3 regions of the Streptomyces sp. NPDC098101 genome follow, and region 2 is predicted to be linked to each of the others. Evidence: riboswitches for the same ligand, from Rfam matches in the RefSeq annotation. Region 2 holds a riboswitch; each other region holds the start of a gene.
What was found. A riboswitch is a leader RNA that binds a small molecule or an ion and turns the genes downstream of it on or off. The one in region 2 is predicted to bind thiamine pyrophosphate.

Region 1: it holds a riboswitch for thiamine pyrophosphate, as region 2 does, so the genes downstream of both, ACIQVI_RS30745 (thiamine ABC transporter substrate binding subunit) here and thiO (glycine oxidase ThiO) in region 2, are expected to answer to the same signal.
Region 3: it holds a riboswitch for thiamine pyrophosphate, as region 2 does, so the genes downstream of both, thiC (phosphomethylpyrimidine synthase ThiC) here and thiO (glycine oxidase ThiO) in region 2, are expected to answer to the same signal.

Annotation. Positions count from the first base shown of each region.
Region 1 covers NZ_JBIWAS010000009.1:101,156-109,049, forward strand. Annotated here, with positions in the region: gene ACIQVI_RS30740 (ABC transporter permease) at 1-1,419, opposite strand, end outside; gene ACIQVI_RS30745 (thiamine ABC transporter substrate binding subunit) at 1,473-2,567, opposite strand; TPP riboswitch at 2,651-2,761, opposite strand; gene rlmN (23S rRNA (adenine(2503)-C(2))-methyltransferase RlmN) at 2,791-3,897, opposite strand; gene ACIQVI_RS30755 (phosphatidate cytidylyltransferase) at 4,098-5,201, opposite strand; gene frr (ribosome recycling factor) at 5,201-5,758, opposite strand; gene pyrH (UMP kinase) at 5,852-6,616, opposite strand; gene tsf (translation elongation factor Ts) at 6,780-7,616, opposite strand; gene rpsB (30S ribosomal protein S2) at 7,725-7,894, opposite strand, start outside.
Region 2 covers NZ_JBIWAS010000002.1:942,403-950,296, forward strand. Annotated here, with positions in the region: gene ACIQVI_RS11295 (sulfite oxidase-like oxidoreductase) at 117-773, shown strand; gene ACIQVI_RS11300 (deoxyribonuclease IV) at 787-1,638, opposite strand; gene pknB (Stk1 family PASTA domain-containing Ser/Thr kinase) at 1,645-3,591, opposite strand; gene ACIQVI_RS11310 (thiazole synthase) at 3,673-4,467, opposite strand; gene thiS (sulfur carrier protein ThiS) at 4,473-4,724, opposite strand; gene thiO (glycine oxidase ThiO) at 4,721-5,917, opposite strand; TPP riboswitch at 5,915-6,027, opposite strand; gene ACIQVI_RS11325 (NAD(P)/FAD-dependent oxidoreductase) at 6,121-7,335, shown strand; gene ACIQVI_RS11330 (Rv2175c family DNA-binding protein) at 7,378-7,743, shown strand.
Region 3 covers NZ_JBIWAS010000005.1:49,984-57,877, reverse strand. Annotated here, with positions in the region: gene ACIQVI_RS23110 (DUF5326 family protein) at 182-400, shown strand; gene ACIQVI_RS23105 (IclR family transcriptional regulator) at 642-1,406, shown strand; gene ACIQVI_RS23100 (SsgA family sporulation/cell division regulator) at 1,545-1,985, shown strand; gene ACIQVI_RS23095 (YibE/F family protein) at 2,091-3,566, opposite strand; TPP riboswitch at 3,605-3,751, shown strand; gene thiC (phosphomethylpyrimidine synthase ThiC) at 3,745-5,514, shown strand; gene ACIQVI_RS23085 (ferredoxin) at 5,628-6,146, shown strand; gene ACIQVI_RS23080 (hypothetical protein) at 6,214-6,867, opposite strand; gene ACIQVI_RS23075 (metallophosphoesterase family protein) at 7,029-7,894, opposite strand, start outside.

The DNA of each region.
Region 1 (7,894 bases), on a different contig from region 2:
CTCGCCGAGCGAGACCGCGAACGCGAACCCGGCCGCGATCAGCAGCGCCCGCCGCACCAGCGGCAGGTCCACCTCCCGCCAGGCCCGCCACGGCGAGGCGCCGAGCACGGCCGCCGCCTCCCGCAGCCGCTCGTCGACCGCGCGCAGCACCGGCAGCATCGTCCGGACGACGAAGGGCACGCCGACGAGGGCCTGCGCGAGCGGGACGAGGATCCAGCTGGCCCGCAGGTCGAGCGGCGGCTCGTCGAGCGTGATGAGGAAGCCGAAGCCGACGGTGACGGCGGAGACCCCGAGCGGCAGCATCAGGAGCGCGTCGAAGCCCCGGACGAGCCGTCCGGCCCGCCGGGTGAGCGCCGCCGCCGCGAGCCCGCCGATCACGACGGCGATGGCGGTGGCGGCCAGCGCGTACCGCAGCGAGTTGCCGATCGCCTCCAGGGGCGGCACCAGGAAGGTCCCGCTCTCGTCGAGCGAGCCGAGCGCCCGGTAGTAGCCGAGCCCGTACCCCCCGGGACCGGCGAACGAGCGCTCCACGAGCACGCCCAGCGGCAGCAGGATCAGCAGCGCCACCGAGGCGAGGACGCCGCCGAGCAGCGCCCACTGCCCGGCGCCGCGCGGCCGGCGCGCGGTCCGCTCCGGCGGCACGAGCCGCAGCGCGGTCTCCCGCCGCCGTACCGTCCACGCGTGCAGGGCGAGGATCGCGCCGACCGCGACGAACTGCACGAGGGTGAGGACGGCGGCCGTCCGCAGGTCGAGCAGCCGGGCGGTCTGCCGGTAGATCTCCGCCTCCAGGGTCGTGTACGCGTCCCCGCCGAGGATCTGCACGACGCCGAAGGAGGTGAAGGTGAAGAGGAAGACCATCAGGGCCGCCGCCGACACCGCCGGGACGAGCGCGGGCAGCGTCACCGTCCGCCAGGCCGTGAAGCGGGAGGCGCCGAGGACCCGGGCGGCCTCCTCCTGGCGCGGGTCGAGCTGCGCCCAGAGGCCGCCGACGGTCCGGACGACGACCGCGTAGTTGAAGAAGACGTGGGCGAGGAGGATCGCCCACACGCTGGTGTCGAGCCGCAGCCCCCACAGCTCGTCGGTGAGCCCGTTCCGGCCGACCAGGGCCAGGAACGCGGTGCCGACCAGGACGGTGGGCAGCACGAACGGCACCGTGACCACGGCCCGCAGGACGCTCTTGCCGGGGAAGTCGAAGCGGGCGAAGACGTACGCGCCGGGCAGGGCGACGAGCAGCGTGAGGCCGGTGGAGGCGAGCGCCTGCCAGACGGTGAAGCCGAGCACGTCGAGGATGTCCGGACGGCCCAGCGTCTCGCCGATCCCGCCGAACCGCCAGCTGCCGTCGGGCCGCAGCCCCCGGTCCACGATGGACACGACGGGCCAGGCGAAGAACACCGCGAAGAACGCGACGGGCAGGGCCATGAGCCCCAGCCGCGCCGCGTTCCCCCGCGGGTCGCGCCCCGCTTCGGCGCGCCTTACTTCAGGACGAGCGACGACCACTGCTGGATCCACGCGTCGCGCTTCTCGGCGATCTTCCCGGGCTCCATCGTCTCCGGCTTCTCCACGACCACGCCGTGCTTCGTGAACAGCTCCGGCAGCACCGCGTCCTTCGCCACCGGGTTGACGAACATCTGGAGCGGCATGTCCTCCTGGAACTTCTTGGAGATCAGGAAGTCGATCAGCGCCTTGCCGCCCTCGGGGTTCTTCGCGCCGTTCAGCAGGCCGGCGAACTCCGTCTGCCGGAAGCAGGTCCCCGTGGACACCCCGGTCGGGGCGACCTTCGGCTGCGGCTCGCCGTACAGCACCTCGACCGGCGGGCTGGAGGCGTACGACACGACCAGCGGCCGGTCGCCCTTGGCCTGCTTGCCGCCGGCCGAGCCGGAGAACTCCTGGTTGTAGGCGAGCTCCCAGCTGTCGACGGTCTTCACGCCGTTCGCCTTGAGCTTCTTCCAGTAGTCCTGCCAGCCGTCGTCGCCGTACTTCGCGGCGGTGCCGAGGAGGAAGCCGAGGCCCGGGGAGGACCGCTCCGGGTTCTCGACCACCAGCAGGTCCTTGTACGCGGGCTTCGCCAGGTCGTCGAAGGTCACCGGCGGCGCCAGCTTCTTGTCCGTGAAGTACTTCTTGTCGTAGTTGACGCAGATGTCGCCGGAGTCGATCGGGGTGACCCGGTGCTCCTTGTCCAGGTGGTACTCCGCCGGAATCCGGTCGAGCCCCTTCGCCTGGTACCCGACGAAGATCCCGTTGTCGAGGGCGCGGGACAGCAGGGTGTTGTCGACGCCGAAGAAGACGTCGCCCTGCGGGGAGCCCTTGGTCAGGATCTCCTTGTTGACGGCCTCGCCCGCGTCGCCGGCCTTGAGGACCTTGACGGTGAAGCCGGTCTGCTTCGTGAACTCGGCCAGGACCTCCTTGGAGGCGTTGAACGAGTCGTGGCTCACGAGGGTCACGGTCTTCGGCGCGGGCGCGCCGGTCTTGCCGGCGTCCTCGCCGGCACCGTCGGTGCCGCAGGCGGCGAGGGCGGTGACGCCGAGCGCCGCGAGGACCGCGACGGCGGCCTGCTTCTTGATGCTCACTGAAGTTTTCCTCCTGGGTGGGACCAGGAAGAGACGCGGCCCCGCCCACGACCGGCGGACCGGACGCGGGCAGGGCGCAACAGCTCGAGTTACGACCGAACTTCCTACCCAGAATGACCTGGGCGAGGTTCAGAGGGTCTGCGGTCTGACGGACACCGCACTCTCAGCGCTGTGGCGCTCCCCTGTCGGAATATGGAGATGTGTTCGAGCTCAGAGTACAAGCTCAGCGCTCGGCGGCGGCCAGCTGTCCACAGGCACCGTCGATCTCCTGACCTCGGGTGTCCCGCACGGTCACCGGCACGCCGTGCCGCGCGATGGCCTCCACGAAGGCCTTCTCGTCCTCCGGGCGGGACGCCGTCCACTTCGAACCGGGCGTCGGGTTCAGCGGGATCAGGTTGACGTGCACCCGCTTGCCCTTGAGCAGCCGGCCGAGGAGGTCGCCGCGCCAGGCCTGGTCGTTGATGTCCCGGATGAGGGCGTACTCGATGGAGATCCGGCGGCCGGACTTCTCCGCGTACTCCCAGGCCGCGTCGAGGACCTCCCGGACCTTCCAGCGCGTGTTGACGGGCACGAGGGTGTCGCGCAGCTCGTCGTCGGGGGCGTGCAGCGAGACCGCGAGGCGGCACTTGAAGCCCTCGTCGGCGAAGCGGAGCATCGCGGGCACGAGTCCGACGGTGGAGACGGTGATGCCGCGCTGGGACAGGCCCAGGCCGTCCGGCTCGGGGTCGGTGAGACGGCGGATGGCGCCGACGACCCGCTTGTAGTTGGCGAGCGGCTCGCCCATGCCCATGAAGACGATGTTCGAAAGCCGCGCCGGGCCGCCGGGGACCTCGCCGTCGCGCAGGGCCCTCATGCCGTCCACGATCTGGTGCACGATCTCGGCGGTCGACAGGTTCCGGTCGAGGCCGGCCTGCCCGGTCGCGCAGAACGGGCAGTTCATCCCGCAGCCTGCCTGCGAGGAGATGCACATGGTCACCCGGTCCGGGTAGCGCATGAGCACCGACTCGACGAGCGTGCCGTCGTGCAGCCGCCACAGGGTCTTGCGGGTGGTGTCGTCGTCGCACGAGATGTGCCGCACCACGGACATCAGGTCGGGCAGCAGCTCCCCGGCCAGCTTCTCCCGCGAGGCGGCCGGGATGTCGGTCCACTCGGCGGGGTCGTGCGCGTACCGCGCGAAGTAGTGCGTGGACAGCTGCTTGGCGCGGAAGGGCTTCTCGCCGATCGCGGCGACGGCCTCCTTCCGCTCGGCGGGCGTGAGGTCGGCCAGGTGCCGCGGCGGCTTCTTGGCTCCGCGGGGGGCGACGAAAGTGAGTTCTCCGGGCTTGGGCATGGTGCTACCAGTGTCGCAGAGATACGAAGAGGGACCCGCCGCCCTGTGGACAACGGGTCCCTCCTCCGAAGAACCGCAGGTCAGCCGGTTCCGACGAACAACGCCAGCAGCAACCACACCACCGGCGCCGTCGGCAGGAGCGAGTCCAAGCGGTCCATGCTGTGTCGACGTGCGGCTCCGCCGCCTGGCGCCGTGACCGGTCAGCCGGTTCCGACGAACAACGCCAGCAGCAGCCACACCACCGGCGCCGTCGGCAGCAACGAGTCCAAGCGGTCCATGATGCCGCCGTGACCGGGCAGCAGCGTGCCCATGTCCTTGATGCCCAGGTCCCGCTTGATCATCGACTCGCCGAGGTCGCCGAGCGTCGCGCTCGCCGCCACCGCGAGACCGAGGATCAGGCCCTGCCACCAGATCCCGTCGTCGATCATGAACTGCATACACAGCGCGCCCGCCGCCATCGCGAACGTCACCGCGCCGACCAGGCCCTCGCGGGTCTTGCCGGGGCTGATCCTCGGCGCCAGCTTGTGCTTGCCGAAGCGCCAGCCGATCGCGTACGCCCCGGTGTCGCTGACCACCGTCAGGATCAGGAAGGTGAGCACCCGCTCCGGACCGTCGTCCGCGGTCAGCAGCAGCGCCACGAACGTCGCCAGGAACGGCACGTAGAACGCGGCGAACACGCCCGCCGTGACGTCCTTCAGATAGCCCTCGGGCGGCTCCGTCATCCGCCACACCAGGACCGCGAGCGCCGTCAGGGCCATCGCGACCCAGGCGCCCTCGGCACCGCGCACGTACCCGGCGACGACCATCGCCGCGCCGCCGACCGCGAGCGGCACCAGCGGCGCCTTGATCTGCTTGCGCTCCTGGAGCCGGGACGTCAGCTCCCACAGCCCGACGACCACGGCGATCGCGATCACCCCGACGAACGCCGGCGCCCAGATGTACAGCGAGGCGATGATGACGGCGCCGAGGCCGACCCCGACCCCTATGGCCGCGCCCAGGTTCCGCCCCGCGCTCTTCTTCTGCCGTGGCGCCGGCGGCGCGGGCGGCGGAGGCGGGGTGGGGCTGGGCATGGGCTCCTGCGGGTGCTCGTGCGGCGTCTCGTCACGGAACAGGGGACCGCTCGGGTGAGCGGCCCCCCGGCCGTGACCGTCCTGGAATCCGCCGGTGGGAACGTCGGGCACGATGGGCATGGGCCGAGTCTGCGCCGCCCGGTGCCGATCGTGTGCGGGACCCGCCGGGGCGGGACCCTGGTGGGGTCCCCCGCGGCCGGAACCGGCCGGGGCATCCCAGGAAGAGTCGTTCATCAGACCTCGAGCAGCTCGGCTTCCTTGTGCTTGAGCAGCTCGTCCACCTGCGTGACGTACTTCGCGGTGGTGTCGTCGAGCTCCTTCTCCGCGCGGCGGCCCTCGTCCTCGCCGACCTCGCCGTCCTTGACGAGCTTGTCGATGGACTCCTTGGCCTTGCGGCGCACCGAGCGGATCGAGATCTTCGAGTCCTCGGCCTTGCCCTTGGCGACCTTGATGTACTCGCGGCGGCGCTCCTCGGTCAGCTCGGGGAACACCACCCGGATGATGTTGCCGTCGTTGCTCGGGTTGACGCCGAGGTCCGAGTCACGGATCGCCTGCTCGATGTTGCGCAGCGCGCTCTTGTCGAACGGGGTCACCACGGCCATCCGCGGCTCCGGGACGGAGAAGGAGGCCAGCTGGTTGATGGGGGTGATGGCGCCGTAGTAGTCCGCCACGATCTTGTTGAACATCGCCGGGTGCGCACGGCCGGTGCGGATCGCGGCGAAGTCCTCCTTGGCGACCACGACGGCCTTCTCCATCTTCTCCTCGGCCTCGAGGAGGGTCTCTTCGATCACCACTTGCTCCTGCGTGTCGTCGCGTTGTGTCCTGCACGGTGTACGACCGGCAGGGCTCTGTCCATCCCCTGGCGGGGCGGTTCCCGGTTCGGGTCAGGCCCGGGTGCCCTGGTCGCTCACGAGCGTGCCGATCTTCTCACCCTTCACCGCGCGCGCGATATTGCCCTCGGCGAGCAGTTCGAAGACGAGGATCGGGAGGTTGTTGTCCCGGCACAGGGTGACGGCGGTGGCGTCGGCGACCTTGAGGTCGCGGGCGATCACCTCGCCGTACTCGAGCGCGTCGAACTTGACCGCGTCGGGGTTGCGCTTCGGGTCGGAGTCGTACACGCCGTCGACGCCGTTCTTGCCCATGAGCAGGGCCTCGGCGTCGATCTCCAGGGCGCGCTGGGCGGCGGTGGTGTCCGTGGAGAAGTACGGCATTCCCATGCCCGCGCCGAAGATGACCACACGGCCCTTCTCCAGGTGGCGCACGGCGCGCAGCGGGATGTACGGCTCGGCGACCTGGCCCATGGTGATGGCGGTCTGCACGCGGGAGTCGATGCCCTCCTTCTCCAGGAAGTCCTGGAGGGCGAGGCAGTTCATCACGGTGCCGAGCATTCCCATGTAGTCGGAACGGGCCCGGTCCATGCCGCGCTGCTGGAGCTCGGCGCCGCGGAAGAAGTTGCCTCCGCCGATCACGATGGCGATCTCCGCGCCGTCGCGGACGACGGCCGCGATCTCACGCGCGATGGCGTGCACGACATCGGGGTCGACGCCGAGGCCGGTGCCGCCGGAGAAGGCTTCTCCGGACAGCTTCAGCATGTAGCGGCCGGCCTTTTTGCCGTTGTTGTCGTCGCCCTGTACGGCGCCCTGGTTCATGGAGCTCTCCTCGTGCACATACGAAGGAGGCCATTGCCTTGGGTCCTCGCGGTATCCCGTGCGGCAATGGCCTCCTCGTCAGATCTGCGGTCGTCCTGCGCGGGCGCGGACGACTGCTTCAGACCCTACCGGGGTCCGGTGTCCGTCGCGTTCGCGACCGGACTCAGATGCCGACCTTGATGCGGGTGAAGCGCTTCAGGGTGACACCGGCCTCGTTCAGGACCTGCTGGACGGACTTCTTGTTGTCCAGGGCGTACGGCTGGCCGAGCAGCGTGGCGTCCTTGAAGAAGCCGTTGACGCGACCCTCGACGATCTTGGCGATCGCGGCCTCGGGCTTGCCCTCGGCGCGGGTGGTCTCCTCGGCGATGCGGCGCTCGGACTCGACGACCTCGGCCGGGACGTCCTCACGGGTGAGGTACTTCGGCGCGAAGGCGGCGATGTGCTGGGCGACGCCCTTGGCGACGGCGGCGTCGGCCTTGTCGAACTCGACGAGGACACCGATCTGCGGCGGCAGGTCGGGCATCGTGCGGTGCATGTACGCGTAGACGGAGCCGTCGGCGTACTGCGCGAAGCGGTCGAGGACGATCTTCTCGCCGAGGTTGGCGTTGGCCTCGTCCACGAAGGCCTGCACGGTCTTGCCGGGCTCGATCTCGGAGGCGAGGAGGGCCTCGATGTCGGCCGGGGCGGTCGCGGCCACGTGGGCGGCGAGCGCGTTGGCGACGGCGAGGAACTTGTCGCCCTTGGCGACGAAGTCCGTCTCGCACTTCAGCTCGACGAGGACGCCGGAGGTGTTGTCGTCGGCGATGAGGGAGACCACGGCGCCGTTCTCGGCGGAGCGGCCCTCACGCTTGGCGACACCCTTCTGGCCCTTGATGCGCAGGGCCTCGACGGCCTTGTCAACGTCGCCGTCGGCCTCGTCCAGGGCCTTCTTGCAGTCCATCATGCCGGCGCCGGTGAGCTCGCGGAGCTTCTTGACGTCAGCGGCGGTGTAGTTCGCCATGAGTCTGTTTCTCTCTCGAAGTCTGAAAGATCGGGCGGGTCCACGGGTGGACGGCGGGGGCTTCGTGGGCCCCCGCCGTCGTCACCCGAAGGTCCTGTTCCTGAAGGGTCAGGCCTGCTCGGCGGCCTCGGCGGCGGCCGGAGCCTCGGCGGCCTCGGCGTCCGCGACCTTCTCGGTCTCGGCGGAGGTCTGGACCTCGGCGGCCTCGGCGGCGGCCGGGGCCTCGGTCTCGTCGGCCTTCTTCTCGCCCTCGAGCAGGTCGCGCTCCCACTCGGCGA
Region 2 (7,894 bases):
CACCCCGAATGGGGGGCGTCCAGTAAGTACAGGCTTAGTGGGAGTTGCCCCGATGGGGGGTGCCGGGGTGGTCGCCTGGTCATGACCACCCCTTGCGGTCTGTCACCATGGATGCCATGGGTCAGCCGGAGAGCGGAGCACACCGGGAAGCGGATCGGTCGGATCGTTCGCCGGACCTTCCGGCGGATCTCCCGCCGGGGCAGCGGCTCCAGCGCGGCTGGCCGGTCACCCACTACGGGCCCGTACCCAAGTTCAAGCCGGACCGCTGGGAGTTCCGCGTCTTCGGGGCGACGGCCGACGGCGACAAGCGGTGCTGGAACCACGAGGAGTTCTCGGCCCTCCCGTTCTCCACGGTCACGGCCGATCTGCACTGCGTCACGAAGTTCAGCATGATCGGGGCCGAATGGGGCGGCGTGCCCGCCCGGACTGTCCTGGAGCTCGCCCCGCCCGCCCCCCAGGTCACCCACGTGATGGTCTGGGCCGAGTACGGCTACAGCGCCAACATGCGGCTCGCCGACTTCGCCTCGGACCGCACGATCTTCGCCACCCACAAGGACGGGGAGCTGCTCACCGCCGAGCACGGCTTCCCGCTGCGGCTCGTCGTCCCCCACCTGTACGCCTGGAAGGGCCCGAAGTGGGTCCGGGGCGTGGAGTACATGGCCGCCGACCGGCGGGGCTTCTGGGAGGAGCGCGGCTACCACAACCTCGGCGACCCGTGGCGGGAACAGCGCTACTCGTACCAGGAGGAGCCCGGGGACGGGCCCGAGCTCTGACCTCGTCGCCCTCCTACGGGCGCAGCTTCTTCAGGAGCTCCACGTCCGCCTTGTGCCCCTCCTTGCCGCCCGGCGTCTCGATGACCAGCGGCACCCCCTCCGTCGCCGGGTGGCGCAGCAGTTCCCGGAAGGCGTCCTCGCCGATGTGACCGGCGCCGATGTTCGCGTGCCGGTCCTTGTGGGCGCCCACGACGTCCTTGGAGTCGTTGGCGTGGATCAGTTTCAGCCGTCCCGCGCCGACGGTCTCCACCAGCAGGTCGAGGGTCTGCGCCGCCCCGAAGGGGCCCGTCAGGTCGTGCCCGGCGGCGAACACGTGACAGGTGTCCAGGCAGACGCCCAGCTTGGGGTGGCGGTCGAGGACGTCGAAGTACGGGCCGAAGTCCCAGGTCCGCGAGCAGAGCGAGGAGCCCTGACCGGCCGTCGACTCCAGGAGCAGGTCCGGGTCGTCCGGGTGCGTCAGCTCGTCGAGCAGCGGCAGCAGCCGCTCCCGCACCTGGGCGAGCGCCACCTCGCGCGGCCGGCCGCCGGTCGCCGAGCCGGTGTGCACCACCACGCCCTTCGCGCCGATCTCCCGGCCCCGGCGCAGCGAGTGCCGCAGCGACTCCACCGACCTCTCCGCGGTGGCCTCGGTGTGCGAGCCGAAGTTGATCAGGTACGGGGCGTGCACCCAGGCCGACAGGGACAGCTCCGCGCACTCGGCGCGGAACCGCTCGTCCTGGGCCGGATTGCCGACCGGGGTGGCCCAGCCGCGCGGATTGGCGACGAAGACCTGCACGGTCTCGGCGCCCAGCTCGCGGGCGTAGCCGAGGCCGACCGTGGCGAGACCGCCGGCCACGGGGACGTGGCCGCCGACGGGGTTGCGCATGGGTTTCTACAGTCCCTTGATCGTGAGGGTGATCACGGAGCCCTCGGGGGCGGTGGAGCCGCCCTCCACGGACTGGCCCGCCACCGTGTCGCCGAGGTACGGGAAGGTCTTCTTGACCTTCACCTCGAAGCCCGCGTCCTCCAGGGCCGCGCGGGCGTCCTCGGTCGGCTCGCCGGTGACGTCGGGGACCTCGATCAGCTCGGGGCCCTTGGAGACGGTGAGGGTGATGGTGTCGCCCTCGGCGGCGCGGCTGCCCTCCGCGAGGGACTGGGCGGCGACCGAGCCGGCGTCCTCGGGGGAGCTGATCCGCTCGGGGGCGACCCGGACGGTGAGCCCGGCCTCCTGGAGCGCGGCCGTGGCGTCGGCGACGGCCTCGCCGGTCACGTCGGGCACGTCGATCGGGGAGCCCTTGCTGACGACCAGGGCGATCGCCGAGTCGGGGGCGCGCTCGGTGCCGGGCTCGGGGTCGGAGCCGATCACGGCCCCCCGGGCGACGGAGTCGCTGAACTCGCGGGTGACCACCCCCGCGACCAGGCCCTCCTTCTCCAGGGCCTTCCTGGCCTCCGCGAGCGGCTTGTTCCTGAGGTGGGGCACCTTCACGATCTCCGGGCCCCGGGAGAGGGTGAGGACGACCGTGCCGTTGCCCCGCAGGCGCTCGCCGGGGGCCGGGTCGACGGCCATGACGGTGCCGCGCTCGTACACGTCGCTGAAGGCGCGCTTCGTGGTGCCGACCTCCAGGCCGGCGCCGGTGATCCGCTCCGTCGCGGCGGCCTCGGTCTGGCCGAGGACGGCCGGGACGCGGGTGAACTGGCCGGAGTTGATGTACCAGACCCCGCCGCCCAGACCGAGGACGAGCAGGACGGCGGCGATCACCAGCAGCGGGCCGCGCGGCGGCAGCCGGCGGGCGCCGGGGGCCGGGGGCGGCTCGGGCGCCGGCATCCGGCCGGTGTGCCGCACCTCCAGGACGTCGGCCTCCGCCGGCAGCGGGAGGTCGATCACGCTGGTGCGCTCCTCGGCCGGCACGGCGCGGGCGATCACGCTCGTCCGGTCGTCGGCGGTGTCCCGGGCACCGGACCGCGCCTGCGGCGGCACCGCGTCCAGCTGCCCGTCGGTGAGCGCGGCCCGGGTCTCCAGGACCAGGCCGAGCAGGGCGACGGCGTCGTGCGGACGGGCCTCGGGGGAGCGGGCCGCGGCGGCCGCGACGAGGCCGTCGAGCCCCGGGGCCAGCCCCGGCACGGCGGCCGAGGGCGCGGGCACGTCCGTGTTCAGGTGCTGGTAGAGCACCTGGGCGGGCGTGTCGCCCGCGTGCGGCTTGCCGCCGGTCAGCATCTCGTACAGGACGACGCCGCAGGCGTACACGTCGGCGCGGGTGTCGGCGGTGCCGTGCTCGATCTGCTCCGGCGCCAGGTACGAGACCGTGCCGAGGACCGAGCCGGTGGTGGCGGTCGCCGAGCCCACGGCCCGGACGAGACCGAAGTCCGCGACCTTCACCCGGCCGTCGTCCCCTATCAGGACGTTCTCCGGCTTCATGTCCCGGTGCACGAACCCGGCCCGGTGCGCGGCGCCGAGCGCGGCGAGCACCGGCTCCAGGATGTCGAGCGCGGCCCGGGGCGCCAGGGCGCCCCGCTCGCGCAGCACGTCGCGGAGGGTGCAGCCGGGGACGTACTCCATCGCCAGGTAGACGTACGCGCCCTCGGCGCCCTGGTCGAAGACGCCCACGACGTTGGGGTGCGCCAGCCGGGCGACGGACTTCGCCTCGCGGATGAACCGCTCGACGAAGGCGGCGTCGGTCGCCAGCTGCGGGTGCATCACCTTGAGCGCGAGGACGCGGTCGAGCCGGGTGTCGACGGCCCGGTAGACCGTGGCCATCCCGCCGACGGCGATGCGCGCGTCGACGCGGTAGCGGCCGTCGAGCAGCCGCCCGACGAGGGGGTCCTGAAGGGTCGTGTCCACGGCGACGAGTCTACGAGCCGCGCACACGCGTCCGGTGCGCCCGCCCCGCACCGCAGCAGACCTGTGACGAGCGCCCCGGCCTCAGAACGCCGGGCGCTCCGGGTCCAGCCGCGCCAGGCCCTCCACCGGCGACGACGCCTCCGCGAAGTGGCGGCGCGGGATGCGGCCGGCCCGGTGCGCGAGCCGCCCCGCCGCGACCGCGTGCCGCATCGCCGAGGCCATCAGGACCGGTTCCTGCGCCCGGGTGACGGCCGACGCCAGCATCACCGCCGCGCACCCCAGCTCCATCGCGAGCGCCGCGTCCGACGCCGTGCCGGCCCCCGCGTCCAGGATCACCGGCACCCCGGCCCGCTCCGTGATCAGCCGGAAGTTGTGCGGGTTGCGGATGCCGAGCCCGGAGCCGATGGGGGAGCCCAGCGGCATGATCGCCGCGCACCCGGCGTCCTCCAGCTTCCGGGCGAGGACCGGGTCGTCGTTGGTGTACGGCAGGACGGTGAAGCCGTCGTCGACCAGGGTCTCCGCCGCGCTCAGGAGCTCCTCCCCGTCCGGCAGCAGGGTCCGCTCGTCGGCCACGACCTCCAGCTTGATCCAGTCGGTGCCGAGCGCCTCCCGGGCGAGCCGGGCGGTCAGGACCGCCTCGCCGGCCGTGAAGCAGCCCGCCGTGTTGGGCAGGACCCGGATGCCGAGCCGGTCCAGGACGGAGAGGACCGAGCCCTGGACGGTCGGGTCCAGGCGCCGCATGGCGACCGTGGTCAGCTCCGTGCCGCTGGCGACCAGGGACCGCTCCAGGACGTCGAGGCTGGGCGCCCCGCCGGTGCCCATGATCAGGCGGGAGGAGAACTCCGTACCGCCGAGGACGAACACGTCGTCGGACATCGCGCTCAGCCCCCCTGCACCGCGGTGAGGACCTCCACCCGGTCCCCGTCGCCGAGCGGCGTCGACGCCCACTCGCCGCGCGGCACCACCGTCTCGTTCAGGGCGGCGGCCACCCCGGAGCGGGCCGTGGTCAGGGCCGCGACGAGGGCGTCGAGGGAGACGGGGCCGGAGAGCTCACGCGCCTCCCCGTTCACGAACACGGTCACGGGCGCGGACGCGTTCACGGACGCGTCGCTGGTGGGCGGGTTCGCGCTCATGCGGGCTGCTCCTGACGTACGGGAGGGACGGGGGAGAAACGGCGGGGGGTGAAGGGGCGCGCCTCGTCGGGCAGGACGCCCGTGGCCAGCACCTCGGCCATGACGTCGCCGGTGACCGGGGTGAGCAGCACCCCGTTGCGGTAGTGGCCGGTGGCGAGCAGCAGACCGGGCAGGGCGGTCGGGCCGAGCAGCGGCGCGTTGTCCGGGGACGCGGGGCGCAGCCCGGCCAGGGTCTCGGTGAGCGGCAGCTCGGTGATCCCGGGCACCAGCTCGTGGGCGTCGCGCAGCAGCTCGTACACCCCGCCCGCCGTCACCGTCGTGTCCCAGCCCAGTTCCTCGCTGGTGGCGCCGACGACCAGCTCGCCGTTCTCGCGGGGCACCAGATAGACGTGGCTGCCCCGGACGACGGCCCGCACGGTCCGCGAGAGGAAGGGGGCGTACGCGGCCGGCACCCGGAGCCGCAGGACCTGGCCCTTCACCGGGCGCACCGGCGGGAGCACCTCGTCCGGCACCCCCGCCAGCCGCCCGCTCAGGCTGCCCGCCGCGAGGACGGTCTGTCCGGCCTCCAGCTCCCCGCCCCCGGCCAGGACCACGCCGCGCGCCCGGTCCCGCACCACGCTCAGCCGCTCCGCGAGGACCCGGTGGAAGACCACCCCGGCCCGCTCGCAGGCGACCAGGAGCGCGGCGGCGAGCCGGCGCGGATCCACCTGGTGGTCGCCGTCGACCCGCAGGCCGCCGCGCACCCCCGGCGCCAGCATCGGCTCCAGGCGGCGGCACTCGCGGCCGCTCAGCCACTCCGAGGAGAGCCCGCAGCGGGTCTGGAGGGCGTGCAGCTCGCGCAGGTGCGCCCGGTCGTCGGCGTCCAGGGCGACGGCGAGGGTGCCGCAGGCGCGGTGGCCGACGTCGAGGCCCGTGGCCTCCTCCAGTTCGGCGACGAAGGCCGGATAGCGGGCGGCGGAGGCGAGGTTGAGCCCGAGCAGGGTCTCCTCGCCGTAGTGCAGTTCGGTGACGGCGGCGAGCATCCCGGCCGCGACCCGCGCGGCCCCGCCGCCCGGCTCCGGGTCGACGACGGCGACTTCCAGCCCGCGCCGCGCGGCCCGCCAGGCCGTGACCAGGCCGATGATCCCGCCCCCGACCACGAGGACGTCGGTCCCCCGGACGTCGGGAGCCCTTCGCGCTTCGGAAGAACGCATGGGCGTCCAGCCCCTCCCTTCGCCGGCATGACCCGGATCAGGTTCGTACGGTCGGAGGCCGTCCAGCCTCCCTCTCAGCCCGGTGCGTCCGGGCTCCCGCGAGTGCTTTACGCCCGCCAGACTAGCTTCCGCCGGGCGCGTGCCACGAGGGGGCCCGGCCCCCCGCCCTTCCTGACGGGAAGTCAGGTACGTAAGGTGACCGTGTGAGCGAGCAGAAGCAGACCCAGCGGCGCGTCGTGGTCGTCGGCGCCGGGATGGCGGGCGTCCAGACCGCCGTCGCCCTGCGCGAGCAGGGCTTCACCGGCCCCGTCACCCTCATCGGGGCCGAACCCCACCAGCCCTACGACCGGCCCCCGCTCTCCAAGGCGGTCCTCCTCGGAAAGGCCGAGGACTCCGCCTTCGACGTCGACTTCGAGGACCTCGGCATCGAACTCCGGCTCGGCGTGGACGTCACCGGACTGCGCGCCGCCGACCACGAGGTCGACACCGAGGCCGGGCCCGTCGCGTACGACACCCTGGTGATCGCCACCGGCGCCCACCCGCTCACCCTGCCCGGCTCCGACGGCGTCCCCGGCGTCCACCTGCTGCGCACCCTCGACGACGCCGTGCGCCTCGGGCCCGTCCTGGAGCGCCGCCACACCGTCGTGGTCGTCGGCGCCGGCTGGATCGGTGCCGAGTTCGCCACCGCCGCGCTCGGCGCGGGCTGCGCCGTCACCGTCGTCGAGGCCGCGGACCTCCCGCTCGCCGGGGTCCTGCCCGTCGAGGTCGCCGCCCCCCTGGCCGAGTGGTACGGGGCGAACGGCGCCGAACTCCTCACCCGCGCGCGCGTGGACGCGGTCGAACCCGGCCGGGTCCTCCTCGCCGACGGCCGCGCACTGCCCGCCGAGGCCGTCGTCGTCGGCATCGGCGCCCGCCCCGCCACCGCCTGGCTCGCCGGCTCCGGCATCGCCCTCGACCCGAGCGGCGCCGTCACCGCCGACGACCGGCTGCGCACCTCCCTGCCCGACGTGTACGCGGTCGGGGACTGCGCCTCCTTCCCCTCCGCCCGCTACGGCGAGCGCCTCCTCGTCCACCACTGGGACAACGCCCTCCAGGGCCCGCGCACGGTCGCCGCCGCGATCGTCGGCGCCGACCCCGGGCCGTACGACCCCGTGCCGTACTTCTGGTCCGAGCAGTTCGGGCACTTCGTCCAGTACGCGGGGCACCACGCGGGCGCGGACGAGCTGCTGTGGCGCGGCACCCCGGCGGACGAGACCTGGTCGGTCCTCTGGCTGCGCTCCGGCGCGCCGGTGGCCCTCCTCACCGTCGGCCGCCCCCGCGACCTGGCCCAGGGCCGCAAACTGATCGAGACGGCGACCCGGCTCGACCCGACCCGCGCGGCGGATCCCTCGGTACCCCTGAAGGCGGCGGTGGAGTAGGCCCGACTACCGGCTGTCGGTCCGGGATGGCAGGCTTGTCCCGTGACCGAGATTGACGCAAAGATCGATGCTCTCGTCCCCGCCTGGCTCTACCTGCCCGACATCGCGGAGATGCTCGATGTCGAGGTGACGCGCGTGCGGCAGCTGGTCAAGGACGGCCAGCTCATCGCCGTGCGCCGCGGAGAGAACAACGCGCTGCAGGTGCCGGCCGCCTTCATCCAGGGCGACAAGGTCGTCAAGGGCCTCTCCGGGACCCTGACCCTGCTGCGGGACGACGGCTTCACCGACGAGGAGATGCTGGAGTGGCTCTTCACTCCGGACGAGAGCCTGCCGGGCACGCCCGCGCAGGCGCTCGGCGAGAACCGCGGCACGGAGGTGAAGCGCCGCGCCCAGGCGCTCGCCGTCTGACGCGCCCGGCCTGACGCGCGCCGTCCGGCGCACACGGTCCGGCGCGCGCCGCCCGACCCGCACGGCCGGACGCCCCGCACAGCCCGGTGCGCGTCGTCCGACACGTACCGAAGACACCACCCGCGGGTGTCGTGGCGGCCGGTCCCCCAGG
Region 3 (7,894 bases), on a different contig from region 2:
GAAGGCCCGGCCAACCCCAGTACCCCACCCCCACATCCGGGAAGCGGAGCTCGATCCCCCTAGGGGTCGGATCAGGGGAGAGCGGGGGCCCCAGCGCCCCCCACGGCCCCTTCGGACGCCTAGCCTTGAAGGTGTTCGGCGCGGAGTGCGCGGAACGGACCTTCGGAAGCGAGGTAGGACGATGGCCGTACAGGAGATGCTCGCGGGAATGCCCTGGTGGGTGAAGTGGGTCGCCATACCCGCCCTCGCCCTGCTCGTCTTCGGCGGACTGATCACCAGCGTCCTGACCTTCGTGATCGGCCTCCTCTTCAAGGTGCTGCTCTTCGTGGCCCTCGTCGCCGGACTGATCTACGTCGTACGGAAGTTCAGCTCCTCCGGCCGGTCGCGCGAGGACTGGTAGCACAAGCTACTCATCGGTATGGCGGGACGGGGGAGTGTTAGCCCGGGCGGGGGAACGGGCCGGGCTAAACGGGGTGGGGGCCCAAGGGCTGCCACTACAGTGGAATCTCTCCGCCGCGATGGGGACTACAGGCGTAGACCTCCTTACTGACCAGCGGTTTCCCAGGCCCGGCGGGCGCGGGGGCGGCCCCCGCGGGCGGGTGCGACGCATCCGTCGTCACGCCTGGGGGTGACCTTTGGCCATGGCTTCGCAGACGACCGCTCCTACCCTGATCGGCTCGGTGCAACGCGCGCTGAGACTCCTGGAGGCGGTCGCCTCCCACCCGGACGGCGCCCCGGCGAAACAGCTCGCCCGTGAGACCGGCCTTCCGCTGCCCACCACGTACCACCTGCTCCGCACCCTGACGCACGAGGGCTATCTGCTCCGCGAGAAGGGCGTGTTCGTCCTGGGGGACGCCGCCGTCAGGCTGGCCGACGGCGCGGCTGTGCAGAATCGTCGCATCAAGATCGAAAACTCTCTCGCCCGCTGGCGGGACGAGATCGGCGTCCCGATCTACTTCGCCGTCTACCGGGAGGGGGAGGTCGAGCTCGTCGCCGTCGCCGACACCCCCTCCGCCCCCGCAGTGGAGGAATGGGCAGATTTCCGCGAGACGGCGCACGCTCACGCGATCGGGCAGTGCATCTTGAGCCAACTTGATCCGGGAACTCGTCAAGACCACCTTGACCGCCACCCGGTGGAATCCATCACCCCGTACACGGTGAGTAACCGAAGTGCGCTTTTGGATCGTTTGGGCGGTTTGGGGAGAATGGAACCCCTGGTGGAGCGTCAGGAATATGCGCTCGGCACGGTCTGCGCCGCAATCCCCCTCACCGTGGGCTCCGCGGCGGCCGCAATGGCGATTTCCCTCCCCCTTCACCAGCAAGAACGGTTGCTCCCAGCAGTCGAGCGACTACGCACCGAGATCGGAAGGCTCTTCGGGTCGCTCGCGTTCTCTATCAGTATCTGAAAAATCACTCCTTGTGATCTGCTAGTGCTTACAGCACGATTGCGTCAAGAGGGCCACGGGGGATCATTCCTGGCCGTTTCGGTCACAGCTTTCAGCAGCTGTGTTTACACAACTGCTTCATCTACTGCGGGGTACATGATGCGAGAGTCGGTTCAGGCCGAGGTCCTGATGAGCTTCCTCGTCTCCGAGGAGCTCTCCTTCAAGATCCCGGTCGAACTGCGGTATGAGACCCGGGATCCCTATGCGGTGCGGATGACGTTCCACCTCCCCGGGGACGCACCCGTGACCTGGGCCTTCGGCCGTGAACTGCTGCTCGACGGGATCAACCGGCCGAGCGGGGACGGCGATGTGCACATCGCCCCGACCGAGCCCGAGCGGCTCTCGGACGTCTCCATCCGGCTCCAGGTCGGCGGCGACCGCGCCCTGTTCCGGGCCAGCGCGCCGCCGCTCGTCGCCTTCCTCGACCGTACGGACAAGCTGGTTCCGCTCGGTCAGGAACGGACACTCGGCGACTTCGAGGACAACCTGGAGGCGGCGCTCGGCCGGATCCTCGCCGAGGAGAACGCCGGCCCGGCCTGAAACGAGCACGCCGTCACCGACCCGTACCGATCCGGACCCCTCCGCGTGGCCGACCCCCCGAGCCGGCGCGCCGACGGACCGGACGTACCACCCGGTGCGTGCGCGTCACTTGGCGCGGCGGCGGCGTCCGCCCCGCGCCGGTGAGGGCTTCCGGCCGCCGGTCCCCGGGCGGTCGGTTCCCTCCGCGCGGTCGGCGGAGACCACGAGCGCCGCGAGCGCCGTGGTGACCGGGACGGACGCCACCAGACCGATCGACCCGACCAGCGTCCGGACGATCTCCTCGGCCACCAGCTCGCTGTTGGCCACCGTCCCCATGCTGCTCTGCGCGATGGAGAAGAGCAGCAGCAGCGGCAGGGCGGCGCCCGCGTAGGCGAGCACCAGCGTGTTCACGACCGAGGCGATGTGGTCGCGGCCGATCCGGATCCCCGCCCGGTACAGGCCGCGCGGCCCCATGCCCGGATCGGCCTGGTGCAGCTCCCAGACGGCCGAGGTCTGGGTGACCGTCACGTCGTCGAGCACACCGAGCGAACCGATGATCACACTGGCCAGCAGGAGGCCGGACATGTCGATGTCCGGATAGAGCCCCTTGATCAGGCCGGTGTTGTCGTCGGTGTTGCCGCTGAGCGAGGCCCAGCCGATGAAGAGCGAGCCGAGCAGCCCGATGAGCAGCAGCGAGATCAGCGTGCCGAGGACCGCGACCGAGGTGCGGGCCGAGAGGCCGTGGCACATGTAGAGCGCGATCAGCATGATCGCGCTCGACCCGACCACCGCCACCACCAGCGGATTCGACCCCTGCAGGATCGCGGGCAGGATGAAGAACATCAGCACCAGGAAACTCACGGCGAGCGCGACCAGGGCCATCAGCCCCCGCATCCGCCCGACCGCCACGACCGCGAGGGCGAAGATGCCGGCGAGCACCGCCAACGGCACCTTGCGGTTCACGTCCGTCACCGAATACTGCAGGTCGTAGGGGGCGTCGGGGGCGTACGCCACCACCACGCCCTGCCCCTCCTCCAGTTGGCGCGGGGCGCCCGGCTGCACGATCTCGGTGAACTCGCGCCCCTTGTTCGGACCGGTGGTGACCTCGACCTTCGCCCGCTTGCACTCCCCCTGCTGCGCCTCGACCGCCTCGCGCCCCTCCGGGGTGGAGGTGTCGCCGGTCGGCGGGACCTGACCGGCGTTCACGGCCTTGCAGTCGACCTGCTCGACGGAGACGACCCTGCCCTGCTCGGTCTGCCGGTCGAAACCGACACCGGTCCGCTCGTGCGGCGGGGCGCCGCCGGGCCACAGGACCGCGAGACCGACCAGGACGGCGGTGGCGAAGGGGACCAGGACGGCGGCGATGACCTTGCGCAGGTGCCGGGACACGGGCACGGCGGGCCCGTGCGCGTGGCTGTGCCCGTGTCCGGCTCCGTGACCGGGCCCTGCTCCGCCGCCGGATCCATGGCCGCCGCCGGATCCATGACCGTGGGAGGGTCCATGGCCGTGGGAGGGTCCCGGACCGTGGGAGTGGTCGTGGGGCTCGGGGGGCTGCTGGGGGGAAGTCACCGACCGATCATCGCAAGAACGGCGGGGGCCCACTGTTCAGCACGCCCGGGATGACGCTAGCGTGGTGACACCTTTGCACACGCGGGAGCTCGGAGCACCGGGCTGAGAGGGCGCTGATCACCGTACGCGCGTACCGATGTACGTACGGGAGGAGGCTGCGCCGACCGCCGAACCTGTTACCGGGTAATGCCGGCGTAGGGAGATCGGTCTCATGACCATTCAGGATGCACGCACGCCTGCCACCAGCCAGGAAGACCGCACGCCGGGCTGGCACAAGGGGTACGTCCAGGGATCGCGCCCCGACCTGCGGGTGCCGGTCCGTCAGGTGCACCTCACCAACGGCAAGGACGTCACGCTGTACGACACGTCCGGCCCGTACACCGACCCCACCGTCGACACCGACGTGCGGCGGGGTCTGCCGCCGCTGCGCGAGAACTGGATCATCGCGCGCGGCGACACCGAGGAGTACGCGGGCCGTCCGGCCCGTCCCGAGGACGACGGCATCAAGCACACCTCGCCGCGCGGCGGCGGCCTCAAGAACCTCGACGCCGTCTTCCCCGGCCGCCCCCGGCTGCCGCGCCGGGGCCGCTCCGGTCAGGCGGTGACGCAGCTCGCGTACGCCCGCCGTGGCGAGATCACGCCGGAGATGGAGTACGTCGCGATCCGCGAGAACGTCTCCCCCGAGGTCGTGCGCGAGGAGATCGCGGCGGGCCGGGCCGTGCTCCCGGCGAACGTCAACCACCCGGAGATCGAGCCGATGATCATCGGCAAGCGGTTCCTGGTGAAGGTCAACGCCAACATCGGCAACTCCGCCGTCACCTCCTCCATCGAGGAGGAGGTGGAGAAGATGACCTGGGCGACCAAGTGGGGCGCCGACACGGTCATGGACCTGTCCACCGGCCGCAACATCCACACCACCCGCGAGTGGGTGCTGCGCAACTCCCCCGTGCCGATCGGCACCGTCCCGCTCTACCAGGCCCTGGAGAAGGTCGACGGCAGGGCCGAGGAGCTGAGCTGGGAGATCTACAAGGACACGGTCATCGAGCAGGCCGAGCAGGGCGTCGACTACATGACGGTGCACGCCGGCGTGCTCCTGCCGTACGTGCCGCTCACCGCGCGCCGCAAGACCGGCATCGTCTCGCGCGGCGGCTCGATCATGGCCGCCTGGTGCCTCGCGCACCACAAGGAGAACTTCCTCTACACGCACTTCGAGGAGCTCTGCGAGATCCTGGCGGCGTACGACGTCACGTACTCGCTCGGCGACGGACTGCGGCCCGGCTCGATCGCGGACGCCAACGACGCGGCGCAGTTCGCGGAGTTGAAGACGCTCGGCGAGCTGAACACGATCGCCAAGCGGCACAACGTCCAGACGATGATCGAGGGCCCCGGGCACGTCCCGATGCACAAGATCAAGGAGAACATCGACCTCCAGCAGGAGATCTGCGAGGAGGCGCCGTTCTACACCCTCGGCCCGCTGACCACGGACGTCGCGCCCGCGTACGACCACATCACCTCCGGCATCGGCGCGGCGATGATCGCCTGGTGGGGCACGGCGATGCTCTGCTACGTGACGCCCAAGGAGCACCTGGGCCTGCCCAACCGCGACGACGTGAAGACCGGCGTCATCACCTACAAGATCGCGGCCCACGCGGCGGACCTCGCCAAGGGGCACCCGGGCGCCCAGGAGTGGGACGACGCGCTCTCGGACGCGCGCTTCGAGTTCCGCTGGGAGGACCAGTTCAACCTGGCCCTCGACCCGGACACCGCCCGCGAGTTCCACGACGAGACCCTCCCGGCGGAGCCCGCGAAGACCGCGCACTTCTGCTCGATGTGCGGTCCGAAGTTCTGCTCGATGAAGATCTCCCAGGACATCCGCCGCGAACACGGCGGCACGGAGCAGGAGATCGAGGCCGGCATGGCGGAGAAGTCGAAGGAGTTCGCGGCGAGCGGCAACCGGGTCTATCTGCCGCTGGCGGACTGACGCCGGGCCCTTCGGGCGCGCCGTTCCGGGAAGGACGAGGGGCTTCCCGGAACGGCGTTCCGGACATCCGGACCCCTTCGGCGTGATGGGACGACGGCTTCTATGCTCGGCCGGTGACCCTCTACTACGACCCCGTCGCGCGCCTCGGCGGCGACCGCGAAGCATTCCGGGGCGACTGGGAGGACCGGCTCTGGCTCAACGTGCCGGGGCCCTTCTACGGCGGCGAGACCGATACGTGCCGGACGGGCCGGGACTCCGCGCCCCGGCACGTCCTCTACGGCGGCGCGTACCTGACCGAGTACGTCTACCGCCAGCCCGGGACGCCGGCGGAGACGGCACGGCTGGTCGAAGCAGCCGACCGCGATCCCCTTCTCGGGTACGGCTGCGACGGCGACTCGCGGTGGACGCCGGGCGCGGTGCGGGAGTGGTGGCGCGACCGCGGCCGGATCGCGGAGTACCTGTCCGCCCACGACTGGGACGACGTCGACTGGGCTCGGCAGGGCGTGGCCGCCGCCGTCCGGGACTACGAGTCCTCCCTCGCGGGACGCCTGGCGACGGATCTGCGGATCTACCTCCACTGGCTGGAGGAGGGGCGGTCTCCCGGGGCCGACGAACGGCTGCCCGACCTGTAGCCGACGGGCCCGCTCCGTCTGTAGCCGACGGGCCCGTTCCGTCGTTCCGGGAGTTCCGGGAGTTCCGTCAGGGGTCGGAAGGATCGGAAGGGTCCGTGGCGGCGAGGGCGTCGCGGAGGAAGGGGAGGATGCCGCGTTCGAGGAGGGCGAGGCGCCAGGCCTCGCGGGCGCGGGAGAGTTCGTCGTCCGGGGCGGGGGGCGGGCCGCCCGTGCTCACCTCGGCCGGGCTGTTGCGCAGGGCCGTGACGAGGAGTCCGGCGGCCGCGCAGAGCAGCCCGGCGGCGGCGAGGGAGCCGAAGACCAGGCCGGCCGTGAGCAGGGTCGCGCCGAACGCCACGGTGGGCGCGAGGGCGTGCAGCACCGCGCCGACCAGCAGGAAGATGACGGAGGCGGCGCCCGCGAGGACCGGGACCATGACGGTGACGATCGCGACGACGCCCGCGCCGGGGCCGGGGAGGTCGTACGCGGCCGGGGCGCGGGTCCCGAAGGCCGTGCGGTTCTGCTCGCGGACCTTCACGAAGTGGTCGTACTCGCTCGCGGCGGCGGAGGTGACGAGCGCCGTCGCGTTCAGGGTCATCGCGCGTAGTTGCGCGACGGTGAGCCGGGTGCCCACCCCGGCGAGTTCCGGACGTGCGTGGGCGGTGTCCAGTGCGTCGTCGAGGACCCGCTCGTACTCGGCACGGTCCTCGGTCAGCAGGTGCGGAGCCACGTTCATGTGCATCCCCCGATGCTCCGTAGGCCCGTGACGGCAGCGGGAAGGCGGCCGGGCGGGCGGAAACGGAGGAGAGCCTGCTACGGATGCACCCGATGGTATTGCGGCGACGCCACGGGCTGACAGGGTGTTTCCGGAAATCGCCCTCCACGGATGCGCAGGGTGATGCGTCAGGCGTTCGCTCTTTCGTTCAGGGGGAGTTGGACGACAAGCAGCTTTCCGGCCATGGTCACTCCGCCGTCCATGGCGATCGCGAGCCCGTCGGCGTACACGTGCGGCCCGTCGACGACCGGGCCGCCGCCGTCCTCGCCGTCCTCCGTGCCGACCTGGCCGAGGAGGTACGGGATCGGGCTGTGGCCGTGCACGATCCGGCTGCCGCCGTAGGTGGAGAGCAGCTCCTGGACGGCCTGCGGGCCCCCGTCGTCACGGAACGCGAAGCGCTTGGTGAACTTCCGGAACACGTCCCAGACCTCGTCCGCGTCGTTCCGGGTGAGGATCTCGTGGACCGTGTCGTTGACGTCCTCGATGGTCTCGCCGTATTCGAGGTACGCGGTGGTGTCCGAGTGGACGAGGAGGTGGTCGTCCTCCCGCACCACGGCGTCGAGCCGGGACATCCACTGGAGGTGGACGTCCTGGAGTCGGTCCATGTCCTGCTTCTGGCCGCCGTTGAGCAGCCAGGCGGCCTGGAAGGTGGCCGTGCCCGCGCCGGAGTTGACCGGGGTGTCGCCGAAGCGCTTGGCGCCGATGAGCAGCAGCTCGTGGTTGCCCATGAGGGCCTTGCAGTAGCCGCCGGCGGCGGCGGCCTCGGCGGAGAGCCGCATGACCAGGTCGATCACGCCGATCCCGTCGGGACCGCGGTCGGTGAAGTCGCCGAGGAACCAGAGGCGGGCGTTGCCTGCGGACCAGCCGCCGTTCTCGTCGACGAGGCCCTGGGCGCGGAGGGCCGCGAGGAGTTCGTCGAGGTAGCCGTGGACGTCCCCGACGACGTAGAGGGGACCGGGTCCGTCGCCGGACGGGACCTCGCCCGCGGGGGCGG